4 regions of the Lysinibacillus sp. NPDC094177 genome follow, and region 1 is predicted to be linked to each of the others. Evidence: riboswitches for the same ligand, from Rfam matches in the RefSeq annotation. Region 1 holds a riboswitch; each other region holds the start of a gene.
What was found. Region 1 has a riboswitch for S-adenosylmethionine ahead of ACQKNC_RS00080 (Na+/H+ antiporter NhaC family protein). Riboswitches for the same ligand answer to the same signal wherever they lie in the genome.
Positions count from the first base shown of each region.

Region 2: linked by a shared signal. The riboswitch ahead of ACQKNC_RS12470 (cyclase family protein) and the one ahead of ACQKNC_RS00080 (Na+/H+ antiporter NhaC family protein) in region 1 are both predicted to bind S-adenosylmethionine.
Region 3: linked by a shared signal. The riboswitch ahead of ACQKNC_RS19285 (O-acetylhomoserine aminocarboxypropyltransferase/cysteine synthase family protein) and the one ahead of ACQKNC_RS00080 (Na+/H+ antiporter NhaC family protein) in region 1 are both predicted to bind S-adenosylmethionine.
Region 4: linked by a shared signal. The riboswitch ahead of metA (homoserine O-acetyltransferase MetA) and the one ahead of ACQKNC_RS00080 (Na+/H+ antiporter NhaC family protein) in region 1 are both predicted to bind S-adenosylmethionine.

Region 1 covers NZ_JBNNTW010000001.1:16,540-24,521, reverse strand. Annotated here, with positions in the region: partial or broken gene ACQKNC_RS00115 (ArsR/SmtB family transcription factor) at 1-417, opposite strand, end outside; gene ACQKNC_RS00110 (antibiotic biosynthesis monooxygenase family protein) at 509-817, shown strand; gene ACQKNC_RS00105 (PadR family transcriptional regulator) at 990-1,316, shown strand; gene ACQKNC_RS00100 (DUF2812 domain-containing protein) at 1,306-1,851, shown strand; gene ACQKNC_RS00095 (hypothetical protein) at 2,097-2,261, shown strand; gene ACQKNC_RS00090 (hypothetical protein) at 2,279-2,512, shown strand; gene ACQKNC_RS00085 (peptide-methionine (S)-S-oxide reductase) at 2,742-3,212, shown strand; gene ACQKNC_RS00080 (Na+/H+ antiporter NhaC family protein) at 3,619-4,902, opposite strand; SAM riboswitch class I at 5,012-5,120, opposite strand; gene ACQKNC_RS00075 (hypothetical protein) at 5,251-5,748, opposite strand; gene ACQKNC_RS00070 (hypothetical protein) at 6,415-6,876, opposite strand; gene ACQKNC_RS00065 (hypothetical protein) at 7,685-7,982, opposite strand, start outside.
Region 2 covers NZ_JBNNTW010000006.1:160,602-168,583, forward strand. Annotated here, with positions in the region: partial or broken gene ACQKNC_RS12450 (aldo/keto reductase) at 1-355, shown strand, start outside; gene ACQKNC_RS12455 (winged helix-turn-helix transcriptional regulator) at 424-807, opposite strand; gene ACQKNC_RS12460 (MFS transporter) at 917-2,101, shown strand; gene ACQKNC_RS12465 (hypothetical protein) at 2,362-2,772, shown strand; SAM riboswitch class I at 2,919-3,023, shown strand; gene ACQKNC_RS12470 (cyclase family protein) at 3,122-3,859, shown strand; gene ACQKNC_RS12475 (DedA family protein) at 3,918-4,514, opposite strand; gene ACQKNC_RS12480 (Cof-type HAD-IIB family hydrolase) at 5,131-5,904, opposite strand; gene ACQKNC_RS12485 (DUF2225 domain-containing protein) at 6,362-7,057, shown strand; gene ACQKNC_RS12490 (hypothetical protein) at 7,081-7,434, shown strand; gene ACQKNC_RS12495 (erythromycin esterase family protein) at 7,615-7,982, shown strand, end outside.
Region 3 covers NZ_JBNNTW010000015.1:70,381-78,362, forward strand. Annotated here, with positions in the region: gene ACQKNC_RS19275 (homoserine dehydrogenase) at 1-602, opposite strand, end outside; gene ACQKNC_RS19280 (hypothetical protein) at 1,387-1,773, opposite strand; gene ACQKNC_RS19285 (O-acetylhomoserine aminocarboxypropyltransferase/cysteine synthase family protein) at 2,126-3,427, opposite strand; SAM riboswitch class I at 3,545-3,658, opposite strand; gene ACQKNC_RS19290 (glycerol-3-phosphate acyltransferase) at 3,955-4,587, shown strand; gene ACQKNC_RS19295 (DASS family sodium-coupled anion symporter) at 4,780-6,261, shown strand; gene ACQKNC_RS19300 (acetyl-CoA hydrolase/transferase family protein) at 6,417-7,937, opposite strand.
Region 4 covers NZ_JBNNTW010000005.1:156,839-164,820, forward strand. Annotated here, with positions in the region: partial or broken gene ACQKNC_RS10570 (spore germination protein) at 1-376, shown strand, start outside; gene ACQKNC_RS10575 (endospore germination permease) at 573-2,465, shown strand; gene ACQKNC_RS10580 (endospore germination permease) at 2,693-4,474, shown strand; gene metA (homoserine O-acetyltransferase MetA) at 4,541-5,476, opposite strand; SAM riboswitch class I at 5,634-5,744, opposite strand; gene ACQKNC_RS10590 (hypothetical protein) at 6,013-6,498, opposite strand; gene ACQKNC_RS10595 (hypothetical protein) at 6,722-7,024, opposite strand; gene ACQKNC_RS10600 (hypothetical protein) at 7,077-7,325, opposite strand; gene ACQKNC_RS10605 (peptidase G2 autoproteolytic cleavage domain-containing protein) at 7,508-7,982, opposite strand, start outside.

The sequences.
Region 1 (7,982 bases):
TTCCTCTAGTTTTAAATAGCCCGCGTTAAGCAATGAATCTGTTAATTGAACACCTAGTTTACCAGCTAAATGGTCATAGCAAGTTCTTGCACCTTGTAATAATTTCATTTGGCTTGATTGTTTTAAAGAACGTACTTCAGGGGGTGGAGAAATCACTAAGAAGGATTCGAGTAAATGAGCAATTTCTTCGTCTGCTAATTGAAAATATCGATGACGACCTTGTTTCTCTACTTTAACAAGTTTACCATCTACTAACTTTACAAGATGAAAGCTAGCAGTCTGGGGCTTAATGGCTGCCATATAAGCTAATTCACTGGCAGTATGAAAACGACCATCCATCATACTAGCAAGCATTGTAGCTCTTGAAGTTTCTCCAAGAAGAGAAGCGATTTCAGCCATGTTTGGATTAATACCCATTTGTCACAATCCTTTCTGCATTCCATATTTCGATTTTCGTAAAAGTATTTATCGTTTACAATAATACATAAAAAGGTGGGAGTAAATAGTTATGAAAACATATTATGCCGTAATTTTTACATCACAAAGAACAGACGAGGATGGAGAAGGCTATGCCAAGATGGCAGAAGTGATGGACGAACTAGCACAAAAGCAGCCTGGTTTTCTTCGTGTAGAAAGTGCTAGAAATGCTGAAGGGAAGGGCATTACTGTATCCTATTGGGAATCGTTAGAGGCTATTCAGGCATGGAAAGAAAATTCAAAACATCTGGTTGCACAGAAATTCGGAAAAGAAAAATGGTACATGCAATATAATGTGGAAATTTGTAAAGTTATAAATGATTATTCTTTTACAATGTAATTAATCGAGGCATTGGAATCGCCCAGTTTCGTGAAAATTAAAGAGCGTGCTATTATTTATCCTCTCCAAGTAACGGCTTGGCGAGGATTTTTTTATACAGTTGCTCGATATATCATAAAGTGATATATTAATTAATGATATATCGTTTTATGATATACTGGAGGTGTAGACAATGAAATCATTAGAGCAGTTAACAGATTCTGTTTTTTATATTATGGCTGTCTTCACGGAGCCTCGACATGGCTATGCGGTCATGAGTTTAATAGAGGAGACAACAAAGGGTACTTTCGTAGTTGGTCCAGCATCCCTTTATACAATTATTAAAAAACTATTAGCTGAACAGCTTATTCAGCTACACGATGATTCGGATTCTCGTAGAAAGGTCTATGTCTTAACAGATAAAGGTCGAGAAGTATTGCTCGAAGATATTGAACGAAGAAAGATCATGATTCAGCTGGCAGAGCAGGGACTAAAAGGAGGTAAAAATAATGAGAAATAAGAGATATATGGCATCATATGGTTTAGCTTTTTTTGAGGAGCGCGATATGAAAAAATTAAGCGAAAAGGCGGCAAAGGGCTGGCATTTAAAAAGATTTCGATTTGCGGGCTATGGGCTAGAGAAGTGTGAACCAGAAGACGTTATTTTTAGTATTGATTATCGTAAATTACGGAAGGATGAAGAAGAGGAGTATTTTGAGCTATTTGCTTTCGGTGGCTGGACACATGTTTGTTCTAGTGCAGATATGCATATTTTTAAGGCAGCACCAGAAACTACACCCATTTATAGTGACACCGAGTCTTCTATTGATAAATTAGCGCGTCTTGCAAAGCCTGTAAACCTAGCAGCATCCATTGCTCTTGTCATAACGATGGTTTTGTGGGTATTTATGACATTTACCACTGGGACAATTCAACACATTGCAGAGCAAGGATTTACATATTCCTTTGTTTTTACTGTTCCAGCAGTGATGACATCTGGTGGAGTTTACTATCATATGTGGAAAAACCTTCGATTAAAATCCAAGCATATATAAGAACGAACAGCTGAAGCTTATTAGCTGTTTTTTTCATGTTGTGGAAAATTATTATGTCAATGAAAATATGCTATTAAATAAAGTAAGGGTGTTCGGCAAAACAAGGGGATTGATTTCCGTTCCGACTTGGCGCTTACCAAGCTGTTTTCTTAAAGGTTGTTGCTATTTCAATTAACGGAGCAGGTTAGTGAACGTAGAAATGATTTTATGCGTAGGTTACTAATTACTAAAGAGGTGGTTTGAAAATGAAGCTGAGAGTGTTGTTTGGTATTTTTCTTATAATTAGTTTGACAGCTTGTTCATCAACCAAACAAACTGATATTGCAGATGAGGTTATCTTCTATGGTGAGGGAGAACATTGGGATGTAAAGTATATTTACAATCCTGAATTGTATGATAAAAAAAAGTAAATTGGGTTGAAATCGAATTGAAAGATTTAGAACTATCGCAGGGGGATTTACATAATATTGACATTAAGTTTGAAGGTAGAGATGGGCTAATTACAGGTAATGTTGGAGATATGGTAACAAAAATTAAAGGGAACGTTATTTCATTTTTAGTTGGTACTGTTAATAACGAAACATATAAAGAGGATGAATATAAAATCAAAATAAAATTCAAAGATAAACAAGATGTTATAAGATTGCAGTTATTGAAATAACTTGGTGCTTTACTCGATGAACGTTGAGCTGCTTAGACAGCTCTTTTTTATTATTGTACTAACGGTGCAAGTTTGTTGAAGAGCATTGTTTAATTTGTGTTCAACAATCGGGTCATAATGTGGAATAATAAAATTTGTCATTATTTTAATGTGTAGTAGACTTAGTAATTACATTTTTTTCCTCCAATTTACTTGGAATGAATTTTTTTAAACAAAGAGGAGAGTCAATATGGAAGTAGTATATTTTGCAGGTGGATGTTTATGGGGAGTACAAGCTTTTATAAAAACTTTACCTGGGGTTAAGTTTACAGAAGCAGGAAGAGCTAATGGAACAAGTCATACACTTGAGGGTGATTATGATGGGTATGCCGAATGTGTAAAAACAGGATTTGATCCGACAGTTGTAACAATCAGGGAATTAATGGGGTATTTATTTGAAATCATTGACCCATACAGTTTGAATAAACAAGGACAGGATGTTGGCGAGAAATACAGAACAGGAGTATATAGTGAAAATCCTGAACACTTAGAAGAGGCAAAGGCGTTTCTTTGTGAGAGAAATGATTACGACCTTATTGTTGTTGAAGTATTACCTCTTACAAACTATATAAGAAGTGCAGAAGAACATCAAGATAGGTTAGCTAGATGTCCAAATGATTATTGTCATATTCCAGAAGAAATATTAAGTAGGTATAAGTAGGGGAGATTATTAAAAGATGGTTTATGGGATCTATAGTTTTCAGAAATGCTTTACCTTATTATAAGGGGAACAGAACTGTTTAATCATTTTCAACGTTCGGGCGCGATTGTTTAATTAGCGTCTCTGTTCTTATTAAACTAAAGAAGGATTTACTAAAGACCAAGTTCATCTACTAAATGCGTAGAATGAACTTGGTCTTTATGTATTAACAGCAACAATCTATAAGAAAACAGCCAATAAAAAAACCAATCGTTTTAATTATTTTTTCAAAACGATTGGAATATTTCAATGTAAAATGACGGCGGATATCACCTGAATCGGAAAGTAGTTTGCATGGGATGTTAGCCTAAGCACAAAGCCTATTCCAGACGCAATTATGCCGAGGTATAATTGATAGTGGTGAAATTCAGGCTTTCTTTTTTGCCGGGTATCCGATAAGGATCGCGATGCTCCCGCAGATTCCTATAAGGATTGGATAGAAAGAGTATTGCAGCATGCTCACTGGCGATATTCCAGCTACGCTTGCGGCTGCTAGGAATTGGGCTCCGTATGGTAGAAGGCCTTGAATCGTACAAGAGAAAATATCTAATATACTTGCGGACTTTCTTGGCTCAATCTCATACTGTTCAGCAATATTTTTTGCAAGTGGACCAGCAATTAAAATAGCAATCGTATTATTGGCTGTAGATAAATTAGTTAGGCCCACAAGGCCGGCAATCCCAAATTCAGCACCCTTTTTCGATTTTATTCTTCGTGTCGCAAGGTGAAGCAGAAAGTCAATTCCTCCGTTAAACTTAATAATCTCCACCATTCCAGCTATTAATATCGCAAGAAATGCCATTTCATACATGCCTGACATTCCTTCGCCAATCTTTTGCAAAAGGCTCATTAAATGATAGCTACCATCTGCTAAACCAACAGCCCCGGCGAGAACAATCCCAAATGCTAGAACAAGGAAAACATTCATTCCAACTAACGCAAAGATAATAACTAACACATAGGGAACAATTTTTACCCAACTATAGCTTAAATGCTCTACTTGTGCTGTCGTTTCACCCATTGTGATTAACCCTAAAATAATGCTCGTTACAATAGCTGCCGGTAACACAATCCAAAAATTCACCTTAAATTTATCCTTCATTTGTGCGCCTTGTGAACGAACGGCAGTAATTGTTGTATCTGAAATAAAGGATAAATTATCGCCAAACATCGAACCTCCAACAATCGCCGCCATTACTAAAGCCATGGAAAACTCTGTATGCTCGCTTATCCCAACTCCAATTGGCGCCAGTGCAACAATTGTTCCTACCGATGTACCCATTGATAGGGAGATAAAGCAGGCAATGATGAACAAGCCTACGACAAGCAGGTTTTCCGGAATGACCGACAAAGCAAAGTTAACAGTGGAGTCCACTGCCCCCATACCTTTTGCTACCTCTGAAAAGGCCCCAGCCAAGAGAAAAATAACAACCATCAGCATGACATTTAAATTTCCTGCGCCTTTGCAAAAAATATCAACCTTTCGCGAAAACGATTCTTTTCGATTCATCGCCAGAGCCACAGCGCCCGAAATGGCAATGGCTACAATGACAGGAAAGGCATAAAAATCACCTGTAATAACCCCTGAGCCAATAAATAAAATCAAAAAAACAACAAATGGGATCAGTGCCCATGGATTCTCATTCTTCATTGTTCTACCTCCAAAAATTAAAAAGGGACACGTCCTTAGCCCATTTTTTTACATAAAAAAGACCTCATCTTGAAACAACAAGAAGAGGCCTTATATCTATAAAACGCTCCTCTTATCTATCAAGCCATTGCTTGCTGGATTTGGCACAGTAACTTAAATCACTAAGTTCCGCTGCCGAGATATCATCGGGCCAGTCCCTCCATCTCTCTTGATAAGAAGCAAAAATATTATATTTTTTTCACAATAATATTAGAATAAAATAAAAAATCAATATTTGCAACATATTTTTAATCAAAGTATAAAAAACTCTCGGAAAAGTCAGCGTTAAGGCGACCAAAGAGTAAAGTGCTAAATTATGGGTATTGAGATTTGAGCGTATTGGTGGAGAATGGAGAGGGTCATTTCACCAGCTTTAATTATTTTTAACGCAGCGGAAGTGTAATTTTTCTCCAGAATTAAAGCTATTACAGAATTAATAACAGCTGTAGGAAGAAAATCTTCAGCAGTGAAATAATTTTTTATTTTGTTACTTAAACAACGGTCCACTGCAGCTGTTCGAGTTTTGGTTACAACTTCATTTTCATCAATAGCTTTTTCTAAATCGGGACTTATACCATACTTTCCTTCAATTTTGTCAAAATCCAGACCTACAGCTTGTCCAAATTCATTCATCACTATCGCTTGTTCAAATACAAATTCAAGTGCTTCAGCTAATTCTTGTACTTGCTGTTCATCAACTTCTGTGTTTGCCTTTTTGTTTTTCGCCAATGTTGTTGGTGAAAAGGCTGATATTACTAAAGAGAATACAAGTAGAGACGCTATTACTTTAGTTAGAAGATTCTTCATTCTTTTTTCTCCTTTTTGTTTTCATTTTTTTTAAAACTGAATAGTGAATTAAAAAACGTAAAAACAATTACAACCCATATGGAAAAGAAAAAGTTATAACGAAAATTCCAACTACCATGTCTGAAATAATCCCAGACCGGTAAAGTTATAAATAGTAATATGAAATGAATAATATATATGTGTTTTCTGATAAACTCCATATAAGTCACCTCAAATGAAAAACTGAATTATACAATTACTAATTTACATATTATTGGAAAATGTTTTGGTGCTTCGGAAGTATTAATTTGATCCATACTGGCACCTTTTGATGAAATGTGAGTTTTTGTTAGAGAGCTGTAGCTAGACAATACTTAGGGTGTGTTTTGATAATTAATGAAAAATTATCAAATACTTGTATTATCTTTTTTAGTTTTTAAATTACTATTTTGTTTTTCTAGGTTTATCAAATGCCCAATCGAAAAACATTAATATTATAGTAAGTATAAAACTGTGAAATAATTTATCAATAATCAACCAATCTCCAAAAATAAAGTAGTTTGTAATTAACAATATACAAAATGCAATTAAGAAAAATATTAAATAAAATGTAATTTTTTTCACTGAAGCTCCTTTTTAAAACCAGCCTTCTTCCTCATAGATACAAGTAACTAGCCAATATGTTATTTAAGCCGTTATTCCAACGATATTACCCCTTACTCCGGCTTTAAGTATTCTCTCAGCAGCACTTTTATAATTCTTTTCTTTTATATAGTTAACAATTGTAACCATTGCTGTAACACTAAAATATTCTTGATAAGCCGCCTTAATTTTCCTTTCTATACAACGATCAACTGCAGCAGTTCTTGCTTGGATTACTGAAGAATTAGGTTTAACAAGTTCTTCTAATTCAAGTATAACTTGATCATCAGAACCGTATTTTTCTTTTAATAATTTAAAATTAAAGTCAACAAAGTCACCATTACTATTTTTATATGCAGCTTCTTCAAACATGAATTCTAGTTCCTTTGCTAATTGATCAATTTCCTGTTGACTAGGTTCGTATGTTGCTTCAACAGTGTGAGTAAAACTAATAGGGACTAATAGTAATGTGAAAATAATTGTCATTATTAATCTTTTTGTTTTCATAATCATTCTCCTTTACTTTTTCCCCGGGTATGTTATTAACATACCATTAGCTGTAAAAATTTAAAAATCAACTTTTGTTTATAATTGAACAAAAATTGATAAAATTCAGAAAAAATACTCTTCTTGGAGCTTGAAATCACAGATTGAGGAATAGATCTTGAAGTATTGCAGAACGGACAGGTTGTTAGTTGAGTTAATAGAGGGTGGTTCACTTTGAGAATAGCTACAAAGCAGAAATATTTAATGAAAAAATGGAGCGAGTAATTATTACTCATGTGTGTGAATGTAGAGTTAGCCGTAACTTCATCAGCATCGCTTTAACAAGTAGAAGAAGGAGGTTAAATAATGATTAGTTGCATATTGGAAGTAAGAAAAACCCGAGATTTATTGAAAGTTATTGTTACCGAAGAACAGTAGTTTTTCCATACTATATTAAATTATATTACTTTTGAAATTGTTAAAAAAGATGGACGAGTATTTAAAAAGAAGATTTGCTTTTTACCTAAAAATGATACGGATTTAGATACAGATGAAGAGTTGGTCGATGAATGGCTTCGAAAACCTGGTGATGAAGTCATTGCACATGTAATTGATCATAGTGAATCATTTACGATTTGATTAGAGCTTGGAGGAACTACCGTTGAACCCTGAAACTCTTTTATGTAGAATGTTGCTCCTTTAGCTACATAACGAAAGGACTCCTTTTTTCAAAGGAAGCCCCTAAATACAATACTACTTTGACCAATCTATTGAAGCTTTTCAAAAAGGAATTTATTTTACCAAAGAGCGCGATCTTCTGAAAAAAAGCCTAAAACATTTGAGGTAAAAATTCAGTCATAAAGCGTTGATTTTTACGTAGCCATATTTTTAAAATCATACGATGTGTTAGAAGGCGTTGCCTTTTATGTGGTCTATTCTTTGTCTCTATTAAACTTTGCAGTAGAATACAAGTTTCTGTTGCAAATGCTTGAGGATCAACGAGGACATCAAGCTTATAATCAATTAATTGAGCTGCTTGAACCTTTGCAAGCAATTGTGCAAAGCGTGTATTCATTTCTGGAAAGTTTTCTTCGAGTTCTAGGTCGATTAAAGTATAAAGTGTTTGT
Region 2 (7,982 bases), on a different contig from region 1:
TAACCAAGTAGAACTACATCCACGATTGCAACAAACTGAGGTACGTTCGTTCTGCGAAGAGCACAATATACAAATGGAAGCTTGGGCACCATTAATGCAAGGTGGACTCCTCGATAATGAAACTATTTCAACAATAGCTGAAAAATACGAGAAATCAAATGCTCAAGTGATCTTACGCTGGGATATTCAAAATGGTATCGTCACAATTCCAAAATCTGTGCGTAAAGAACGTATGATTCAAAACGCTGATATTTTTGATTTCACCCTAACTGATGAAGAGATGGCGATCATTAACGCTATGAATCTAGAACAACGTGTTGGACCAAACCCAGATGTGTTTGACTTTGTCATGTAAACGATAGCTATGTAAACGTAAAAGAGACTGTCTAATTTTCTTCTCGTGACAGTCTCTTACCAATCTATTTAAGATGTATGCATCATCGCGATATCTTCATCACGTTGCATTAACAGTACATCTTCACCTTTATCTTGTAGCTTTTCGATATGTTTTTCACCCCAAGTGCAAAGGATGTTCAGCACAGGGTCCATTTCTTGACCATAAGGTGTTAACGAATATTCAACTTTCGGCGGTACTTGATTGAACACCTTGCGATTAATTAATCCAGACTGCTCTAATTCACGCAATTGGCTTGTTAGCATTTTTTGCGAAATGCCTGGAATCAATCGGCGAAATTCATTCGTACGAATCTGACCATGGTGGTTAAGATGACAAAGAATAATAGGTTTCCATTTGCCCCCAATGACTTCAAGAGTGGCTTCAACACCAATATTATAAACTTTTTTCATTGTAAACCCCCTGTAATATTCAAAAGTAACTAAAAGTACCCTACGAACTTTTTGGTATGTATGAATATTACTATACACTATACAAAAAATCAAAGGAGATATTATTAGAATGAAAGATACAAAAGTGCCGAATGCCAAACTAACATTACTCGCACTTGCCATCAGTGCATTTGGTATCGGCTCTACAGAATTTATAAGCGTCGGATTACTTCCATTAATTACAAAAGATTTTGATATAACATTAAGTACTGCGGGCTTAACCGTATCCATATATGCACTAGGTGTAACTATTGGTGCACCACTTTTAACAGCATTAACATCGCGCCTTAGTCGCAAAAATGTGTTATTGCTCGTCATGGTACTTTTTATTATCGGGAATTTACTTGCAGCTCTAGCACCCTCATTCTCATTACTAATTGCCGGCCGTATTATTTCAGCATTAGCACATGGCGTGTTTATGTCTATTGCCTCTGTTATCGCTGCAGATGTTGTGGCACCTAATAAACGAGCAAGTGCAATAGCTTTTATGTTTACAGGGCTAACATTAGCAACTGTCACTGGTGTCCCGCTAGGAACTTTTATTGGACAAGTAACTGATTGGCGAATGTCGTTCATTTTCATTGTTCTCATAGGCATCATTGGATTAATTAGTAATGCCCTGCTCGTGCCAAGTCACTTATCGAAAGGTAATCCAATATCCATTCGAGATATTGGTAAAGTATTAGGGAATATTCGAATGTTATTAATCCTCTTTATTACTGCAATTGGGTATGGTGGCGCATTCGTTGTATACACCTATGTTTCTCCTATTTTAGAGCAGTATATGGGCTACTCACCAAAGGCAATTGTCGTGATCTTAGTTGTATATGGTATTTGTGTTGCCATCGGTAATACATTAGGTGGTCGTTTTGCGAATAATAACCCTTTACGTTCTATTTTTATTATCTTTATCGGCTTAGCATTGGCAGTACTCGGCATCGGCTTCTTTTTGGAATCATCAATCATTGGATTATTGATGGTCTTTATGATGGGGCTATTTATGTTTATGAATGTGCCAGGATTACAGCTTTATGCCGTTCAGCTTTCAGAAAAGTATATACCATCAGCTATTTCAATGGCTTCAGCATTAAACATTTCAGCTTTTAACATTGGCATTTTTCTAGGGTCATACATCGGAGGATTCATCATTCGTCATCAATCATTAGCTCATACTCCTATATACGGATTCGGCATGGTGATGATTGCTGCAGCTACTACATTTCTATGGTTACTCTTTGATAGAAACAAACTTTGAAGATTTATCGGAACAAAATCTCATTTTATCGGAATCTTTTCTCGTTTTATCGGAACAATTTCAATTTTTATCAACGGGTACCTCCTCAGGGATTAGTCATAGTTGAGACCCTGGAGCGAAGCGGCAGCAACAAATGGCTTTTCTGTGCGAAAGCGAAGCGGCAGCAACAAATGGCTTTTCTGTGCGAAAGCGTAGCGGCAGCAACAAATGGCTTTGTTGTACATAATATAAGGTATCAGCATAGGATAGGAGGAATTTAGTTGTATTACAATCCTTATCCGTATTTTGTCTATCCTAATTATTATCCGGCATGGGTAATGGCAAATCAGCCAACAATTCAACACCCTTCTAGCCATCTAGCAATGCCGACAAACCCAACGAATAGAAGTCCATTTCCAATCGTCAATACAAAGAAATTGAAGACTTCCGCGAAACGGATCAAGGATATTATGCAGCAAGCACAATTACTTACGGATAAAATTGATGAATCAGAGCAATTTGCACATGATCTTATGGACGCGGCACAACAATCAAAGAAAACAGAAGTTGAAAAGTTAATTGCGTCAACAGGCATTACTATAAAATACGAAACTACCTATACACCAGATGGATTTCGTATAACATTTACTGAAAGTAGCTGTTGTAAACTAACATTAATTTTGGGTTGGTGAAGAGTTGGTCCTTTGAAGAGGGCCACTTTTTTTGCCTTTAGCATCTTTATGAATTTTAACCTTGTATCCCTATCGAACTTGTAAACTATAAATAAATATGCTAAAGTATTTGTAATTGTTATTTCTGAAAATTCTTATATTATTTTTTCTTATCAAGAGAGACGGAGGGATTGGCCCTATGAAGTCTCAGCAACCAGCCTATAGGTATGGTGCTAATTCCAATTGGCAAAATTCAGCCTTGAAGATGAGAAGACTTACTTATGTTGCATTGCACAAGAGTCCTCTTCTTCAAGGAGGACTCTTTTTTATTGTTGCATTCAAAAAAATTAAAAGAAAGCAGGGAACTATTATGACAAACGAACTTTTACGAGCAATTCAACTATTGAAATCGAAAGAATGGGTCGATTTAACACATACATTTGGTCCAAATTCTCCTCATTTCTTTATGTTTGACGATGCAAAATTTGAAACATTATTTTCGCATGACGATGGCTTCTTTGCACAACAATTCACTTTCCCTGGGCAATACGGAACACATATCGACCCACCTATTCATTTTGTGCGAGATACACGCTATTTAGAAGAATTGGAGCTAAAAGAACTAGTGCTACCACTAATCGTTATTGATAAATCGAAGGAAGCCGAAATTAATAACGACTACACGTTAAGTATTCAAGATATTCTTGACTTTGAAGCTGAATATGGAGAAATTGAAGCAGATACCTTTGTTGCGCTGCGTACCGATTGGAGTAAACGTTGGCCAGATAAAGAGTCTTTCAGCAATAAGGACGCTGATGGTAATAATCATATTCCGGGCTGGGGATTAGAAGCGTTACAATTTTTATTCAACGAACGAAAAGTAAGTGCTATTGGCCACGAAACTTTTGACACGGATTCAGCAGCAGATTTTCGTAAAAACGGTAAGTTAGACGGTGAATATTTTGTGCTAGAGAAGGATACTTACCAAATTGAGCTTATGACAAATTTGGATAAACTACCTCCAAAAGGGGCCGCTATATTCAATATTGTGCCAAAGCCTGAAAAAGCGTCTGGATTCCCTGTCCGTTCATTCGCAATATTACCTTAATATAGCAAAAGGTCTGATTCAATAAATATAGAATCAGACCTTTCTTCATGAAAATAATTTATTTCGCTGTATTCCTTCTTTTGAAAACAAAATAAACGATCAACATTATTAATATGAACAATACTATAAGATAAACACTGTAACGGGATACATATAACCCAACATAACGCCATTTCTCTCCAAGTATCGTTCCTAAGGTAATAAAAGTAAATGTCCATATAGTTGCTCCCGTATATGCAAAGAAAGCAAATTTTTTATAAGGATAATTATTAATAGCCGCAATATATGCTGTTAGATGACGCACACCAGGAATAAAATATCCTATTAATAATAATCCTGGACCTATTTTCGCAAATAACTTTTTAGTAAAATCAATTTTCTGTTCAGTAATATGGATTTTCGAACCGTATTTTTGCAATAAAGGAAGCCCGAATTTATAACCTATATAGTAGCTCAGGGTAATTCCCCCTGCCGCACCTACGATAGCGCTGATTAAAGCTGGGATATGTGCTAGAGTTTCGCGATAAACACTATACCCTACATATGTTAAAAATATCTCATCTGGAAGTGGTAGCCCAACAATCCCTCCAACTAGGATAAGAATGATGCCAAAATATCCGTAATGTTCAATAAGAGATTGCACATGATGCGCCATAATTCCATCCCACCTAAAACGTAATAATTTTTAATAGTTAGCTTTATAATAACTCAATGGAAACAACATTATGAGTGTTATGTATTTAATACAGTTTTCTCCAATCAATTATGCCTCGGCATAATTGCGTCCGGAATCGGCTTTGTGCTTAGGCCTGCAAATGTTTTTTGTGCGAAAGCGTAGTGCTAACGCAGCGACAGCAACAGATGTCTTTTGCGCGAAAGCGTAGTGCAACGAAGCGACAGCAACAGCATGATGTTGGTCACTCAGTCGTCGCCACAGGACGTGGCGTTCTTAGACTGAGTTCCTCTATTTCAGGGGTTGTTTGGACACCCGCTGAAAAGTGACTTAAAACCACATTCATCTCACCACCTATTGAAGTGGGAGACTTCTGTAACTGCCGTTTCACTTACGTTACATAAAACATCTGTACCTGTCGCTTCGCTTTCGGTCAAAAGACATCTGTACCTGTCGCTTTGCTTTCGGTCAAAAGACATCTGTACCTGTCGCTTCGCTTTCGGTACAAAAAATATTTGTACCTGTCGCTTTGCTTTCGGTCAAAAGACATCTGTACCTGTCGCTTTGCTTTCGGTCAAAAGACATCTGCTGAAAGGAGTTAAATTATTTGTAGCTCACGAAGAGCATAATCAATACCATTCTCAGTTGATTTTTTCGTTACATAATCAGCAACATTTTTTAATGCTTCACTACCATTGCCCATCGCAATACCAAAGCCAACCTGCTCCAGCATGTCGATATCATTATCTCCATCACCAAAAGCAAAAGCTTCCCCAGGGTTCAAGTTAAAATAATCTAGTACAGCCTGAACAGCAATAGATTTGGAAACATCATGTTGCAAAACGTTTGTAATGTAAGGGTGCCACCTTTTAAATAATAAATGAGGGAATTTTGAAATATACTTTTTCTCCACATCCTCATTGCCATATAAACACATTAAGTAAACTTCTTGCGTTAAAATATCTTCATTAATCATAGGAAACTCTCGCAAAGATAATGTCTCTTGCATAGCTTTCAATGTCTCTTGTTTTTGGACGTTATTCATCGATAATTGTTCTGTAAAAAACGAGAGACTTTGTTTATTTTCATCAGCAAAATCCTTAACTGCCTGGACAATTTCTTTTGCAACAGGTATTTTATGTATTACTTGATCTTGATGCTTAACATATGCTCCATTAGCTGTAATAAACGTCTCTATTCCTATATTTCTTAACTCCTGGCACATTGATAAAGGTCTTCCTGTAGCAGCAACAATATGAATTCCTTTGTTTTTTAATCGCTCAATAGCGTTCCTTGTACTTTCTTCAATACGACCATCTTCATAATTAACAAGCGTCCCATCTACGTCAAAAAATACAATTTTATAATTCATCGTTCGCTCCTTATCATTTTGTTTATTTTCACCAAGTATATCGATTAACCATTTTTCATCATCCCCATTAATCATCACCAACACACTTTTAATTTTACATTAAGAAACATCTTTATATCAAAATTAACTATAGGTATTATCACCTACACAAACAACTTTATCATATGAAAATTAGTAGCTTTTAATTAAACTTTTGTACGTAATTTGACAAACTAAAACGAGGTGTATAACTTGCCTCTACTACACCGATAAATACTACTACGGTTACATATCGAAATTTCAAACAACTAAGAAAGTAATGAACATTTTTATTTCAATAATTCTAAAGGAGTATACCAAAGAACATAGAATTGTTAAAATAAAAGATAACTAAATTAAATACATTGAACGATATTATTCATCATATAAATAGAACAAAAGAAATAATATTTTTTTCGAGGTAAAGGAGTTGATTCTTATGGCATTTAACATTTACTACTATGAAAGTAGTGTGGATTGCAAATTTTGCAAAAAGCATTTTACCACATATAAAGTACGTCCTAATCGATATAAAGTTATCGAAGAACAAACAGATTTCATGCCAGTTTATGAAGGTTTAAACCCGTTATTGTATGAGGTTGCCGTTTGTCCACATTGTGGCTATGCTTACCACAAATCTATGACAAGAACATATGGGCCTTTCTTACTTCTTATTGATGAGTTGTACATAAAAGAGCTTCAGAAACCAAGGGATATGTGCAAGGAACGTACAATCGATGATGCCATTGTAAGCTTTAAATTAGCTTATCTTGTATCAAGAGCAGCAATGGAAGAGTCACTTCTTATGGCCAATTTCGCATTAAAAATAGCCTGGCTATATCGCTTAAAAAATGATCATGAATCAGAAATGCGCTACCTTTTTGCTGCTAGAGATTTTTACAGCAAATCTTTTGCATCCAATCAAGAGGGCGGCGAGAGAATTCAATTTTTACATGCAGAATTAAGCCTACGACTTGGAGATATTACTGAGGCGAAAAAGGGATTTTCTCGACTAATAGCAGATCGAAATGTTTCCAATAAATATCGAAAACTAGCACGAAATCGCTGGGAAAACTATAAATATGACGAGCAACCTAACAACGCAAATGAAAATATAGAAGAAGTCATCAATTGAAGTAAACGAGGAGAGTGATCAACATGCAGCTATTTACTAAAAAGATTGATGTGAGAGAAGAAGATATTTTTTCAGACCTACATCATTTTTTGCTGAGAAAAAATAATCGCTATTTAACGAATGATGAAGTAGTTGCATTAACTGGGGTTTCATCTGAGCTACTCTATAAATGGGTAAAAGCAGGAAAATTGAAAAAATCGATTTTCCCTAATTTAGGCGCACCTTGTGAGCGCTGTGGACAAATTACTCAGGCAAAAATATGTGTTAGCTGCTCATCCACCATCGTTAGTACATTAAAACAAGAGGAAAAGGATCGTGCCTGGTTCAATCAAATACAACGGAATAATCAAAGAGCTAGCACGTATCACTACAAATAAAATAACTAACATCTCTACAGTGTACTTACACTTTGGAGATGTTTTTTTCCTACCTCCGCTCAAATAATCCAAAATAATGACATTTGACCAAATTTAAACAAAATTTAAACGAAGTTCCCTTTTACTTTAAACTTTACCACCTATAATTAGTCTTAACATATAGCGAAGGACTGATAGAAAGTGACAAAAGGTAAGAAACGTAAGGTTTTATTATCATTAAGTATTGCGTTGACAAGCTTTGCAGCGTTCAGCGGAGTATCAAACGCATCGGCAGCGGTTCCAGCGGTAGAAGAACGCGTAGCTTTGGAGAACAATTTTGAAGTAAAGCAAGCCCGCACATCCAATGAAACACTTCAAGAGTGGAAAAAGTGGACAAACGATCATGCTTACAGCTTAACATCTATTCAACCTGAAGCAATTGGTCAACAAAACATTCCATCTACTAAATTTGAAGATTTAGAGATGCTAAAGCCTTTATTGCATGATAAGCGCATCGTTTTTTTAGGGGAAAGTTCACATGGTGTCGCTGAGTTTAACCTAGCAAAAAC
Region 3 (7,982 bases), on a different contig from region 1:
GCATCCTGACCAGAGATATCATTATATGGATCTGCCTCTGCATAGCCTAAATTTTGTGCCTCTTTTAAAGCCGTTTCGAACGACCAGCCCTGTGAGCGCATTTTCGTTAAAATATAGTTGGATGTCCCATTTAAAACACCCTGAATACGACTAACATCATTAACAAGCAAAATATTTTTCATCGTTTTAATAACTGGTACACCACCAGCAGTTGTAGCCTCGAAGCCAACAAAAACCCCGTTTGCTTTTGCAAGATCCTGTAGCTCCAACCCCCTCTTTGCGAACATTACTTTGTTAGCTGTGATGACATGACATTTATGTTCAACAGCGTGCTTTAAGTAAGTAAATGCTGGCTCCTCATTAACGATCGCCTCAAAAACAACCTGCATACCTGGTTCCGCTAAGACTTCATCCATACTAGTTGTCATTAAATGTGCTGTGCCTGGTACACGTTCACGGCTAGCATCTGTAACTAAAATTTTTGCTACTTCTAGCTCAATTCCTAATTTATTTTTAAGCTCTTCACGCTTTTCATTTAATATATGGTAAATTCCTTGACCTACCGTTCCAAATCCTAATATAGCTGCCTTTATAGTTGCCATTGTTGTTATTCCCTCCAACTTACATTCCGCAGTTTCATTATATTTATTTCGTCTCAGCTTAATTCGTACAGATTTTGAATTGTGCGCCGACTTTACAAAGCAGGTCAACTTGCCGTGTCTCTAACACTTCGTTTTCAATCAGATATTTAGTCATGTTGTTTCACTCTCGCTACAAAAATATTCTGAATAAAGATACAAAGTCTGCGAAACAAACAAATTCAAATAATTCAAAATTCAACTTAAAGAAAATTGTAACGTATATACATACATTGCACAAGAAAAATCTTTCTAGGATGGACATTTGTTTCCTCTAGAAGTGCAAAAGAAATCGTTTTCATCCCTTTTAATATATGATTTTTCACTTGATCTATAATAATTGAACAAATATTGACGATTCTTAATAAAAAAATATGGATCATCTATGGTTAATTTCCGTTTTGACTGAGGGCGTTCGATGATCCGCTTGAGCCAACAGGATGTTGGTCACGAAGGATGTGATGGTATTAGCCTTCGTTCCTCTATCGCTGAGCCCCAAGGAGTCGCCCAGTCAGAACGAAGATCAACTTATATATGGCATAAATTTTTAACAAATGTCATCCACAACTTTTGGTGATATACCAAAAATAAATGCCTTTCTTCTATTATATATGTATGTAAAGACATTCATAAAAATTGTTCTTTTAAAATATATTAATAAAAATTTTTTCTGTATATGTTCATCATCTAATTTAAAAAGCTCATTCCCTGTAGCAGCAGAGAATGAGCCCGATTATATGAGGGATAATTAGCTAGCTTTGGCTAGCAATTTATAACGATATTGAGTTAAAGCTTGTTGCACCAATCCTATTTCCTCTTGCGTAAAATTTGGTATTGCATACGTACGTTCAACTAATTGGAATGTACCGTATTTTAAGTAATACTCTGTCGCAGGTAGAGGAATATGATTTGCTCCATAGCTTTCATAAGCTTCGAAAACTTCTTTTACTGTATAACCTTCCTCTTTGGCATAAACGATTTCCTTAAACGTAGAATGTCCAAAGATCTCTTGCCATTTACGCTCAACTGACGCAAGTATGTTTTGAATGGACATGTTGTTCACAAATACATGACCTTCATTTAATTCATAAATAAGATAAGATGCTATGTTTTGCGCACTATAAACATTTCCCATTTAAAACACTCCTTATCATCAGTTTTTGTAGATAAGAGTAATTACTGGCTGAGCAACTACTCCTCTTTATATATTCAAAAGTGGGGGAGCACTTTTGAAAACTAAATTAGTCTATAAATTGGTTCTAGGTTGGTAGCCTTTCGAACACTTTTCTTAATCCCTAGTATAAAACAAGGATTTAAGTAAGTCAATAATACTTATAAAATTACTAGGTATTAATTTTAAACAATTTCCTTACTCTCACCAAATGAGGCGAGTGGATGATGCAGCAACGTTTTACGCATTACCAAATGAGGCCTATCGAATGGGAAAATACGTAAACGCTACAACATTAACCAATGTTTTTTATTTATTATGCTTCTACTTGTTGTTGTGAAGCTGTTACTTGTTCAATAGCTTGTTCTAAATCTGCAATAATGTCCTCTACTGCCTCTAGACCGATGGATAAGCGAATGAGCGATTCGGTTACGCCAGTTTGGATTAGCTCCTCAGCTGATAGTTGCTGATGTGTAGTAGATGCTGGATGAATAATTAACGATTTGGCATCCCCTACATTTGCTACGTGCGAGAATAATTTCACACTATCGATTAATTTACGTCCTGCTTCACGTCCACCTTTAATACCGAATGTAAGCACTGAACCGAAGCCATTTCTTAAATATTTTTTTGCTAAATCATGAGTAGGGAAATCTTCTAAGCCATTGTAATTTACATATTCCACAGATGGGTGGTTTCGTAAATATTCAGCCACTGCTAGTGCATTTTCATTATGTTTAGGAATACGCAAATGAAGCGTTTCTAAACCTTGTAATAAATTAAATGCTGCATCTGCACTTAATGTTGGTCCAAAGTCGCGTAGTAATTGTACACGCAGTTTTGTAGCAAATGCAGCTGCTGCTGTGTCAATACCATAACGCAAACCGTGATAAGAAGCATCTGGTTCGGTAAAGCCTGGGAAACGTCCACGAGTCCAATCAAACTTCCCTGCATCTACTACAACTCCACCTAAAGTTGTACCATGACCACCAATCCATTTTGTTGCGGAATGAACGACGATATCAGCACCGAAGTCAATTGGTGTAGAGCCATATGGCGAAGCAAATGTGCTATCAATAATTAATGGCAAGCCGTTTTCATGTGCTATATTTGCTACCTTTTCAATATCTAGTACCTTTAAACTTGGATTCCCGTAAATTTCAGCGAACACGGCCTTTGTTTTATCAGTAATAGCTGCTCGGAAATTTTCTGGATTTGTTTCGTCTACGAAAATCGTTTTAATACCGTAGTTTGGTAGTGTGTTGGCGAATAAATTATAAGTACCTCCGTATAAAGAGCTAGCTGCAACAATTTCATCCCCTGCACCTGCAAGATTTAAAATGGAAAATGCGATTGCTGCTGCACCAGATGAAAGTGCTACTGCTGCTGTACCGCCCTCTAATAAAGCAACGCGCTTTTCAAAAACATCTACAGTTGGGTTTGTAATGCGCGTGTAAATATTGCCAGCTTCCTCTAAGGCAAAAAGACGTTGCGCATGAGCAGTGTCTTTAAAAACGAATGCCGTTGAGCGATATACGGGTACTGTACGAGATCCTGTTACCGGGTCTGGCTCTTGCCCACCGTGTAACAGCAATGTTTCTGGTTTAAAATTTGTCATTGTATACCTCCAAATGGTTATTTTTTTACGATGGTACCGGAGATGAGGAGGATTTTTTCAGTAGAAAACAAAAACCCTCTTCAGCTAAGAAGAGGGTTGCGGTTGCAAGTTTTCCTCCCCTTATCTGCCAGATCCAAGTAAGAATCTGTAGGAATTAGCACCTTAGTAAGTTCGTCACTTACTGGTTGCCGGGCATCATAGGGCCTATCCCTCCGCCGCTCTTGATAAGAGTATGAGATTCAATTTCCATCGTTGTTACACAGTATAAAACATAGACTTTTTCTCTGTCAACACTAAAATTTTATTTTTTCCGAAACTTCTGTCTGCTTTTTTATGTAATACAAACGCATACACTATTTTAATATTTAATAGTTTATCACCAAAACGTGGGGTTGATTTCTGTTCCTACTGGGCGCTTTCCTAGGGGCGTCCAGCCTCCAATCAAATTATATAAATGGTATAGATTTAAACAAATTCCACCCATATCTTTTGGTGATGAACCTATTTATTTAGAAAGGAGGACTTCTATGATAAAGGCCGTTATCATTTTTCTTCTTGCTGGTTATTTTATTGGCTGTATTCATGGTTCTAAAGTTGCTCAATTTTTATCCGGGGTAGATCTAAAAAAGTCTGGTTTTGGCAATGCAGGTGCCTCTAATGCAACACTTTCCCTTGGATGGAAATACGGTATATTAGTTGCACTTATCGATATCGGTAAAGGCGTTGCAGCTATTATCGGTGCTCATGTCTATCTAGCAGATACAACACAATTAACAGAAGTACAAGTTTGGCTCTTTACCTATATCGTAGCTGCTGGTGTCATTCTAGGTCATAATTTCCCATTTTATATGGCCTTCAATGGTGGCAAAGGAACTGCTTCAATCATCGGGATATTACTTGCGGTTGATTGGAAAATTGGCTTATTTGCACTCATTTTATTTGTTATTTTATCTTTCGCTACGAACTATTTAATTGTTGGTGTACTTGAATTCTACCTTGTTTTTTGTACTGCCACATATTTATGGATTCCTGGAGTTGGCCCAACGATTATAGCCTTACTACTTTTTGGCATAGCGCTCATTTTGCATCTCGAAAATATTAAACGATTAATACAGGGAACTGAGCCTAAAGTAACCTCTGCATTTAAAAAGAAAAAATAATATCTTTTGGAAATTTTCGTCTGTTCTATGACCACATTTTTTCTCGTAATTGCCCGTTATCTCTATAAATTGAGAGTATTTCATATGTAAATTTTCTTTACAATAAATAAACAAATTACTTTCTTAATAAAGCATTTTACTAGCCGATGTTATAGGAAATAATATCCACATTTATAGAAAGGATGAAAAAGTATGTCTACTTCTGAACAAGCAAAACCGAAACGTAATTTGAAGCCGCTCTGGATTGGATTAGCCTTCGCTTCACTAATCATCATTATTTTTTTACCTAATAACGGCGATTTACCTGAAGCTGGACAACGGGCTTTAGCTATCTTAGCTTTCGCAGTCATTCTTTGGGTTACAGAAGCTGTCTCCTATCCCGTTAGCTCGGCCATGATTATTGCCCTCGTTACAATTTTACTAGGGTTGGCTCCGTCAATGGAAGATCCAGCAAGAGAGCTAGGAACATCGGATGCACTAAAATTAGCATTAAGTGGATTTAGTAATTCTGCAGTTGCACTAGTAGCCGCAGCTCTTTTCCTAGCGGCAGCCATGCAAATTACGAATTTACATAAACGTCTTGCACTATGGATACTTTCACTAGTAGGGACAAAAACGAAAGCCATTGTATTCGGTGCTATTTTAGTATCTATTGCACTCGCATTCTTTGTCCCTTCTGCTACTGCACGTGCAGGCGCAGTTGTCCCAATACTACTCGGAATGGTAGCAGCATTTGGGTTACCACGTGATAGTCGACTTGCTGCTTTACTTGTCATTACCTCTGTGCAAGCTGTCTCCATTTGGAATATCGGTATTAAAACGGCAGCAGCTCAAAATATGGTCGCTTTAAATTTTATTAAAGAACAATTTGGTGTTGATATTTCTTGGGGTTCTTGGTTACTTTACGCTGCCCCCTTCTCAATCATCATGTCAGTAGCTCTATTTTTCATTATGATTACACTAATTAAGCCTGAAACAAGTAATATTGAAGGCGGTAGAGAAGTAATCAAAAAACAGCTTGCGGAACTTGGTCCATTAAAAGCTCCAGAAATTCGTTTAATCATAACATCGGTAGTTTTATTATTTTTCTGGGCTACTGAGGGCAAACTTCACCCATTCGATACAACAACCGTCACAATCGTTGCAATTGCTATTTTATTAATGCCAAAAATCGGAGTCTATTCGTGGAAGCAAGTTGAACCGCATATTCCTTGGGGGACAATTATTGTCTTTGCAGTAGGAATTATGCTAGGAACGGTTTTACTTAATACTAAAGGTGCATCGTGGTTATCTGATAAAGTATTCGGTTCACTCGGTTTAGATTCTATGCCAATTCTTGCAACAATCGCGCTTGTTACTTTATTTAATATTCTTATTCATTTAGGTTTTGCAAGTGCAACAAGCCTAGCATCTGCGCTTGTACCAGTATTTATCGTTTTAGCCTCAACATTAACGACTAATGTTGATCAGGTTGGTTTCGTTATCGTGCAACAATTCGTTATTAGCTTTGGCTTCCTCTTACCTATTAGTGCACCACAAAATATGCTTGCCTATGGTACAGGAGCCTTTACAACAAAGGATTTCTTAAAATCCGGTATTCCATTAACGATTATTGGATACATCCTAGTCCTTCTATTCTCCGCAACGTATTGGAAATGGATTGGATTATTGTAAGAAGAAGCTAGGGTTTTCTTTGGATAGCTGAGCAGTTCAGTTCAAGGTGTTACCCGATTACTTCGTAGAGCTCCTAAGCATTCGAGATTACATTATTAACAATTAAAAGCCTTGAAGGAACAAATCAACTGACCTTCAAGGCTTTTACAACTTTATTATTTCGATAAAGCAGGGTTCTTCATCGTACCATTTTTTGCGTAATTCACATGCCATGATAGCGCTTTTTCTAGATTGTGAGGCGTATGGTGTCCACCTGTTGCTTCATTGGCATCGTTAAAATACTTCCATAATTGCTCACGATATTCCGGATGTGCACAGTTATCGATAATGAGCCCAACCCGTTCTTTTGGAGCAAGCCCACGTAAGTCTGCTACTCCCTGCTCTGTTACAATTACGTCTACATCATGCTCTGTATGGTCTACATGCGATACCATTGGAACTATACTAGAAATATTTCCGCCTTTCGCATAAGATTTTGTGACGAAAATACCTAATCGCGCATTACGTGCAAAGTCTCCAGAACCGCCGATTCCATTCATCATTTTTGTGCCAGAAACATGCGTAGAATTCACATTCCCGTAAATATCTACTTCAAGCGCTGTATTAACAGAAATTAGTCCGAGTCGGCGAATAATTTCTGGTTGGTTAGAAATTTCCTGTGGACGTAATACTAGTTTATCTGCATATTTTTCAAAATTACCATAAACTCTGTTTCCAACTTCCTCGGAAAGAGTAATAGAAGTTGCAGATGCAAAGTTTACCTTTCCTGCATCAATTAATTCGAATACCGCGTCTTGCAGTACTTCTGAATATACTTCTAAGTTCTCAAACTCAGAATCTTTAAAACCTAATAAAACGGCATTTGCTACTGAGCCTACACCTGATTGAATTGGTCTTAAGCTTGTTGTTAAACGCCCTACTTTAATTTCTTCACGTAAGAAATTTAATAAATGATTAGCCATAATATCTGTTTCTTCATCCGCAGGAACGATCGTTGATGGTGCATCTAAAATATCTGAAATGACAATACCTTTTACTTTATCTAAATCTAGTGGTATACCAGGTGTGCCCAGCCGATCGGATACATCTTGTAATGGAATTGGATCCCGTTCTCCCTGTGGTCCTGGTACGAAAATATCATGCACACCTTCTAATGCATCAAGCTGAGCTACGTTCAACTCAATGATTACTTGGTCTGCCTCTTGCACAAAAATCGGAGAGTTACCAACTGAAGTTGTAGGAATTAGTAAGCCGTCTTCTGTTATAGCAGCCGCTTCAATAATCGCAAAATCAATAGGACCAATAATACCTTGACGTACTAGTTCCGCATTATGTGATAGATGCGCATCAACGAATGTGATTTCACCACTGTTGATTTTGTTACGAATACCGGCATCTGCTTGGAAAGGTCCACGTTTACGAATAACGCCAGCTTCAGCTAAGTATTGGTCAACTTCTGGGCCAAGTGATGCACCTGTATATACATCTACTTGGAAGTTCTCTTTTTTAGCTTTCTCCACTAGTGCGAGAGGTACCACTTTAACATCACCCGCACGTGTAAACCCGCTCATCCCAAGTACCATACCATCCTTAATCCAAGATGCTGCTTCTTCTGCTGTTACAACCTTGCTCCGTAGCTGTTCATTACGTAGCTTTTTCGCCAACTTTTCTGCCATCCCTTATTCCTCCATCCCACTTTATTTTATTCAACTAGATTACTT
Region 4 (7,982 bases), on a different contig from region 1:
AGGCTCCCAACATGGAGTTAGCCTTTTAGGTGTTGAAGGAAGCAGGTCTTCGAATGCCAAGAACCATTGGACTAGCCGTATCCATCGTTGGAACATTAGTAATCGGTCAAGCTGCCGTAGAGTATGATTTTAGCTTCAATACTTGGATTGTTTGTTTTAATGTTTGGCCTTATGATCATCGTTCTACACTTATGCAGCTTACTAACTTTTGATGTTCCATATATAATTCCATTCGGCCCATTAATTCTAAGGATCAAAAAGACTCACTAGTGTTGTTCCCTCGTAGAGCTTTATTAACTCGACTACGATTAATCAGTTAAAAAATACTGTCAGGGGTTATAAATATTTAATTCAAAAAAAAGAATCATACGAATGATTCCAAAATTTTACAAAGAAAAGAAAACGATTTTTATTTTTTCAATTTTTTTATTGATCGGCGTTGCATTATAAGAATCAAAATTCCGAGCCCTCTAGACTTGATTACCTTTATTTTTTCACCAATTAAAGATTTAATTGTCTCCCTGACAAAATAATATGGAACTTTATGTCTAGAAAGAAGGGGTATCGTTCATATGGAAAAAGAAATAATTAGTTCAAGACAATTTATGATCATTACCTTCCTCTTTTCAATTGGTACAACCATTTTAATTATCCCAGCAAGTTTAACAAGCGAAGCAAAGCAAGATGCATGGATTGCAGCGATCATTGGTGTCGTCTTAAGTTTGCCCGTAATAAAGCTTTTCGTTGCTTTTGGAAAAAGAACATCTACCCTTACTTTTGTAGAGGCTAATGAAAAGATATTAGGTCGTTTTTTCGGAAAATTAACTGCGATTGGCTTTATTATTATCTGCTTACTTTCTTCTGGTGAATTATTATACATCATTGGAATTTTCATGAAAACATCAATTATGCCTGAAACACCTACGATGGCCTTTGCTTTTCTGTTCAGTATTATCATTATTTATGCTGCATATCTAGGAATTGAAATTTTTGCCCGTTCTGCAGAAATACTATGTCCAATATTTATTTTAATTTTTATTTTCTTTGTAGCTTGTATTTCACCATCCATCCATATTGAAAATTTACAGCCAATAATGGAAACATCAAAAAAATCATTATTCTTTGGTATGATTCGATTTATAAGTCTTTTTTCATTCCCGCTTGCCGTATTATTAACGATTTTCCCTTCCGCAGTTAACGTCCAAAAATCTGCGCAAAAGGGTTTTTATATTGGCACAATTTTTGGAGGGATTGTCTTAATTACAATCATTACACTGTGTATCCTTGTCCTAGGTCCGGCAAATACTGCTTCTAGGACATTTCCAAGCTATTCATTAGCTCAAAGAATTTCAATCGGGAATTTTTTGCAGCGTATTGAAGTTATAATGGCAGCCATGTGGATTATATCAATTTATATTAGAACTTTTATGTATTTTTATGCTGCGGTTATCGGTATCGGACAAGTATTCAAAATTAAAAATCATCGACCGCTCATTTTTCCACTCGGCATGATTAGCCTTGGACTTTCACAAATTGTTCATCCTAATATCATTCATTCAGATATTTACAATAGAGAAACTTGGCCTATGTATTCCTTCGTTTTCATGATTTTATTACCATTAGTTTTATTACTTGTCGCGAAGATTCGCAAAATCAATGGGAGTCAAGGAAATGCTTCACAGAATGCAAGTAATAGTAATAACGATAATTCTTCACAGAATGCAAACAGCAGTAATAGTGAAAATGCTTCACAAAGTGCAAGTAACAGTAATAGCGAAAATGCTTCTCAGAATGCAAGTAATGGTAATAACGAAAATGCTTCACAAAGTGCAAGTAATGGTAATAATGAAAATGCTTTACAGAATGCCAGCAGCAATAATAGCGAAAATACCTCACAATGTGCAAGTAATAACAATAACGAAAATTCTACACAAAATGCAAGCAGCAGTAATAACGAAATTGCTTCACAGAATGTAAGTAATAGTAATAACGAAAATGCTTCTCAGAATGCAAGTAGCAGTAATAACGAAATTGCTTCACAAAGTCCAAGCAGAAACAATAACGAAAATGCTTCACAGAATGCTAGCAGCAATAATAGCGAAAATGCTTCACAGAATACAAACAGCAATAATGACGAAAATACTTCACAGTGTGCAAGTAGTAGTAATAACGCAAATATTTCACAGAATGCAAGTAGCAGTAATAACGAAAATATTTCACAGAATGCAAGTAGCAGTAATAGCGAAAATGCTTCACAGAATACAAACAGCAATAATAGCGAAAATGCCTCACAAAGTGCAAGTAATAACAATAACGAAAATACCTCACAGAGTGCAAGTAGTAGCAATAGCGAAAATACCACACAAAGTGAAGGTAACAGTTATAGTGAAAATACTTCACAGAATGATAGCGATACCGGCAATATTCCAAACAGTGATAAAAATAAAGATTCTCCAGAAAGTTAACAGCATAGCGAAAAAAAAATCAAACGAATGATTCTAAAATTTTTAATAATAAAGAAACGAAAACGATTGTTATTTTTTGGACTTTTTTATTGAGCGGCGTTGGATTATAAGAATCAACATTCCGATCCCTCTAGACTTGCTTACATTTATTTTTTCAACTATTAAAGACTTAATTGTCTCCCTGACAAAATAATAAGGAACTTTTAAGAAAAAGGGGTAGTGTTCATTTGGAGAAAGAAATAATTAGCTCAAGACAATTTATGATCATTACCCTTCTCTCTTCAATTGGGACAGCTATTTTAATTAGCCCTGCTAGTGTAACAAGTGAAGCAAAACAAGATGCCTGGATTGCAGCGATTATTAGTGTCGTTATAAGTTTACTCTTAATAAAGCTTTTCGTTACTCTAGGAAAACGGACACCTACCCTTACATTTGTAGAGGCTAATGAAAAGATATTAGGTCGCTTTTTTGGAAAAATAACTTCGATTGGCTTTATTATTCTATCCTTTATTTCTGCTGGTGAATTATTATATTTCATTGGCATTTTCATGAAAACAGCAATTATGCCAGAAACACCTATGATGGCCTTTGCTTTTCTATTCAGTATTATCATTATTTATGCAGCATTTCTAGGGATTGAAGTTTTTGCCCGTTCTGCAGAAATACTATTCGCAATGTTTATTTTAATTTTTATTTTATTTGTAGTTTGTATCTCACCATCCGTCCATATTGAAAATCTACAGCCAATAATGGAAGCACCAGTAAAATCTTTATTCTTTAGTATTATTCGATTAATAAGTATTTTTTCATTCCCACTTGTCATATTATTAATGATTTTTCCTTCTAATGTTAACATCCATGAATCAGCACAAAAAGGTTTTTACATTGGCACAATTCTTGGAGGGATTGTCTTAATTGCTATCATTACACTGGCAATCCTTGTCCTAGGTCCGGCAAATACTGCTTCTAGGACATTTCCCAGCTATTCATTAGCTCAAAGAATTTCAATCGGGAATTTTTTGCAGCGTATTGAAGTTATTATGGCAGCAATGTGGATAATATCAATTTATATTAAAACCTTTATGTTTTTTTACGCTGGGGTCATCGGCATCGCACAAATATGTAAAATTAACAATCATCGACCCCTTATTTTCCCATTTGGAATGATTATCCTTGGACTTTCACAAATTGTTCATCCTAGTATCATTCATTCAGATATTTACAATAGAGAAACCTGGCCTATTTTTTCCTTTATTTTCGCGATTTTATTACCATTAGTTTTACTACTCGTCGCGAAAATTCGCAAAATTAACGGTAATCAAGGAAATAACACACAAAGTAATTGTAGTACACAGAATGAAAATGGAAGTAATAACGGGAATTCTTCGCAGAGTGATAACAGTAGCAATGCCGGAAATGCTACACAAAGTGAAAATAATAACGGTGATTCTACACAGAGTGCTAATAGCAGTAATGCCGGAAGTGCCACTCAAAATGAAAGTACTAGTAATAACGATAATTCTACTCAAAGTGATAGTAATAGCAATCCCGGGAATGCTACACAAAAAAGTAATAGTAATACTGATAATTGTGCTCAAAATGAAAATAGTAGCAATGCCGGAAGTGCCACTCAAAATGAAAGTACTAGTAATAACGATAATTCTACTCAAAGTGATAGTAGCAACAATGACGGGAATACTACACAAAAAAGTAATAGTAATACCGATAATTGTGCTCAAAATGAAAGTAGTAGCAATGCCGGAAGTGCCACTCAAAATGAAAGTACTAGTAATTACGATAATTGTGCTCAAAATGAAAATAGCAGCAATGACGAAAATTCTATGCAGAATAATAGTAATAACAATGCTGGAAACACTACTCAAATTGCAAGTAGTAACAATATCGAAAATCTTCCGCAAAGTGATAGTAGCAGCAATACAACACAGAATTATAGCGATACTGGTAATACTCCAAGCAGTGATAGAAATAAAAATTCATCTGAAAATTAAACAGCATAATGTTAAAAATGATGACCCTGAAATATCAAGGTCATCATTTTTTTAATTGCTACAGTGTTAAATATGATATTCAATCTCATCAACGAAATCCCATTCGTATGGTGTTTCTTGGTATACATAGTAGTTCAACCAATTCGAGAATAATAAATGTGTATGGGCACGCCACGAATTAATCGGTTCATTTGCTGGATTATCATGTGGGAAGTAATTCACTGGTACTTCAATATCTAATCCTTTCGCAACGTCACGACTATATTCATCTGCTAAAGTTGTCGCATCGTATTCAAGATGGCCGGTAATCATAATGTTTTTATTGTCCTTAGATTGCACAATGAAAACACCAGCATCTTCTGAATAAGATAGTAATCGTAAATCAGGGTGGTTGCGTACTTCGTCGATTGATACAGATGTGTAACGTGAATGTGGGGCTGTAAATAAATCACTAAAGCCACGTACTAAATCCACTGTTAAATCCGTAATAACATGAGAATATACACCTGAGCATTTAGCAGAAAGCTCAATTTTCCCAATGCCGTAATGATGGTATAATGCTGCCTGTGCACCCCAACATATATGTAGAACCGATGTTACGTTTTGCTTAGACCAATCCATTATTTCTGAAATTTCCTGCCAGTAGTTCACATCTTCGAACGCCATTTTTTCAACTGGTGCACCTGTAATAATCATGCCATCATAGCGGCGATGACGGATTTGATTGAAGGTCGTGTAAAATAACTGTAAATGTGATTTACTGACATTTTTCGATTCATGCGTAGCTGTATTTAAAAACGTAATATTAACTTGTAACGGTGTGTTACCTAATAAACGAAGTAATTGTAGCTCTGTTTTTTCTTTTTCAGGCATCAAATTTAAAATTAATATATTTAACGGACGAATTTGTTGGGTTTTTGCTCTATCCTCTTCCATTACGAAGATTTTTTCCTCACGTAAATGTTCTCCAGCTGGTAAGTTTTTCGGAATATTAATTGGCATCTTGCATTCCCCTCTCAATAATTTTTCTCTGTTAGAATCAATTAGTGCCTTAAGATCAATGCACGGGCCCTGCGCAAAGCTCAAATATCAAACGATAAAATTAAAAAATCCCCCTCATTCCATATGAGATAGAATGAGAAGGATTTTTCCACGTTCACTCTTATCTCTCAAAGGACAAATCCTTTGCTGGAATTAGCACCTTTCTAACTTTTGTTAGAGGTTGCTGAAGCGTCATCGGGCCAAATCCCTCAACTTCTCATGATAAGATTATTTAATTAAATAGAATTGTAACATGAACAATTAAGAATATCAATAATACATAGAATATTTCGTTATTAATCATGCATGTCATTATGTTTTAAGAGGAATTACAGTTTAGTTATTTATCTTTACGCTTCTTATTAAGTCTATGTAATTTTCATTGTAACTCATACTTCTGAAAAAAAGAAGTGTATAGCATTTACAAATAAAAAAGAAGGCAAGTAGCCCTCTCTAGACACTTTTTAAGTGTCTATTTTTAAAATCTTTTATTTGCTTTAAGCATTAGAATTACTGTTAAACTTTATAGGAATAGCCCTTGCAATAATCGTAATGATGTAGGTGATAATCGTCCCTCCAAAATAAGCTATGACTGGGGACCCCACAATAACTAGTAATAATAAAATGTTTCCAATAAAACCGAAGTCGTATTCGGCTTGGTCAGGAATCATATATAAGAGAGCAGCAATCAAATAAATAACAAAGATTGGAGCAACTATAAAGTTAAGAAAGTAAGATAACTTGGTTGCTTCGTTGGATTTTTGAATTAGCTGTTGAATAAAATATAAAATAGAAGTAGCTATGAATACAATGCAAATTACACCACCATAGTCTTTGTAAATGGAATCTAAAAAGTGCGATATCAAAGCCCCCAAAACAAGAACAACAGCGCCCACACCCAAAATACCACCAATAAATGCTGAACCACCACGAATTAAATTAAACCCGCCTAGTCCGTTTGGAATAAGTTGCCAACCCCACATAAATTAAAATCTCCTTTTCATAGGTAATTATACACATTTTTATTATACAGAAAGTTATAATTTATGGAAGCTTTTACTGGGATAAATTTTCTAGTGATTTGTTCAAGTTGTCACTCTTGATTGTCTTTATTTTATAGTGATTCGTTTGAACACTACTTTTTTAATAAAAATACGCTACCCGATGTGAGTAGCGCTTACTGAACAATATGGAACCATTACACTATTAAAATTTATTTTTATTAAGTATCCACAAACTCCCCATTGAAAAAAGCATTACACATAAACTTCCGATTAGTGACTGATGCCACCAATTAGAATTAACTACCTCTGTATTTACTGTATATGGATAACCTACAGTTGTATTTCCGTTAGATAATGACTTTGTCACCATTGGAACCCATTCAAAAACAGAACCCCCTAAGTTCCGAAAGGAAATAATAAAAACAAGTAATGCAACAACTAGGACTATCAACAATACATAGTTAATTGTTTTTCTGATGTCAGGATATCGAGCATTTATATTCATTCTATAATCACCCCCTTTACTTTTCAGTTTCGGATTTAACAATATGGAACTATCACTCATTAGTCCTCATATGTTGTAAAATTGAAGAAAGATCAAAAATATCTGGAGCAACTTTATTTATATTGTTTAAATCTCCTTCGTCTAATTTAAACTCATTAAGATATGCATCTAAAAATAACTCAATATCTTGTTTACTCAACTCATGTTTTTCTACTAGATCAACTACTTTTAAATTTCGTTCATGTTCTATATCCAGCAAAATTCTATTCATATCCCAATATGTCATATTTTCAGTAAACATTTCTTTTCCTCCTAAAATAAAATTACCTTTACATACGCTTTGAGAGAATAAAAGTTTCACGAAAATAAAATATAATTAGATTTTGTAGGTGGATCATAATCTCCAGCTAAAAACTTTACACCACTGTAAGTCAAATACCCCTACACTCGAGGTTACAATGTACTTGTTTCAATATGGAACGATTATTTAATAAATACTCTTACTATATTACTAGCAACACGTTCCATAACACGCATATTTGTAGGCTCTTCTGATAAAGTTAACTCACCATCTAATTTGCCTACTTTAGCGAAGTTGTTAGAGAATAGTGTACCATCGTCACGTACTAACAATTGTCCTGTTATACCAACTGGTGACCACTCAGGACGTTCTTCACGTGGTTTATACGTTTCATCAGGATTATAGTTAGGATTGATTAACGGTACATAACAGTCTTTTATTTCCATTGTTGCACTATCTTCATCATCTACTGCAGGTATTTCTAATTTAACCCAGTCATATTTAATACGTCCCCACTCATCAGTGATATACTTACCTGCCCATTCATCTTGATGCGAGTTACCAATGATTGAAGGATTAGCAGAGACAATGCCTAGAAAATAGTTATCTTTTGCTGTGGCTTTACGTATTCCGCCCTTATCAAGAGTTACAACGTAC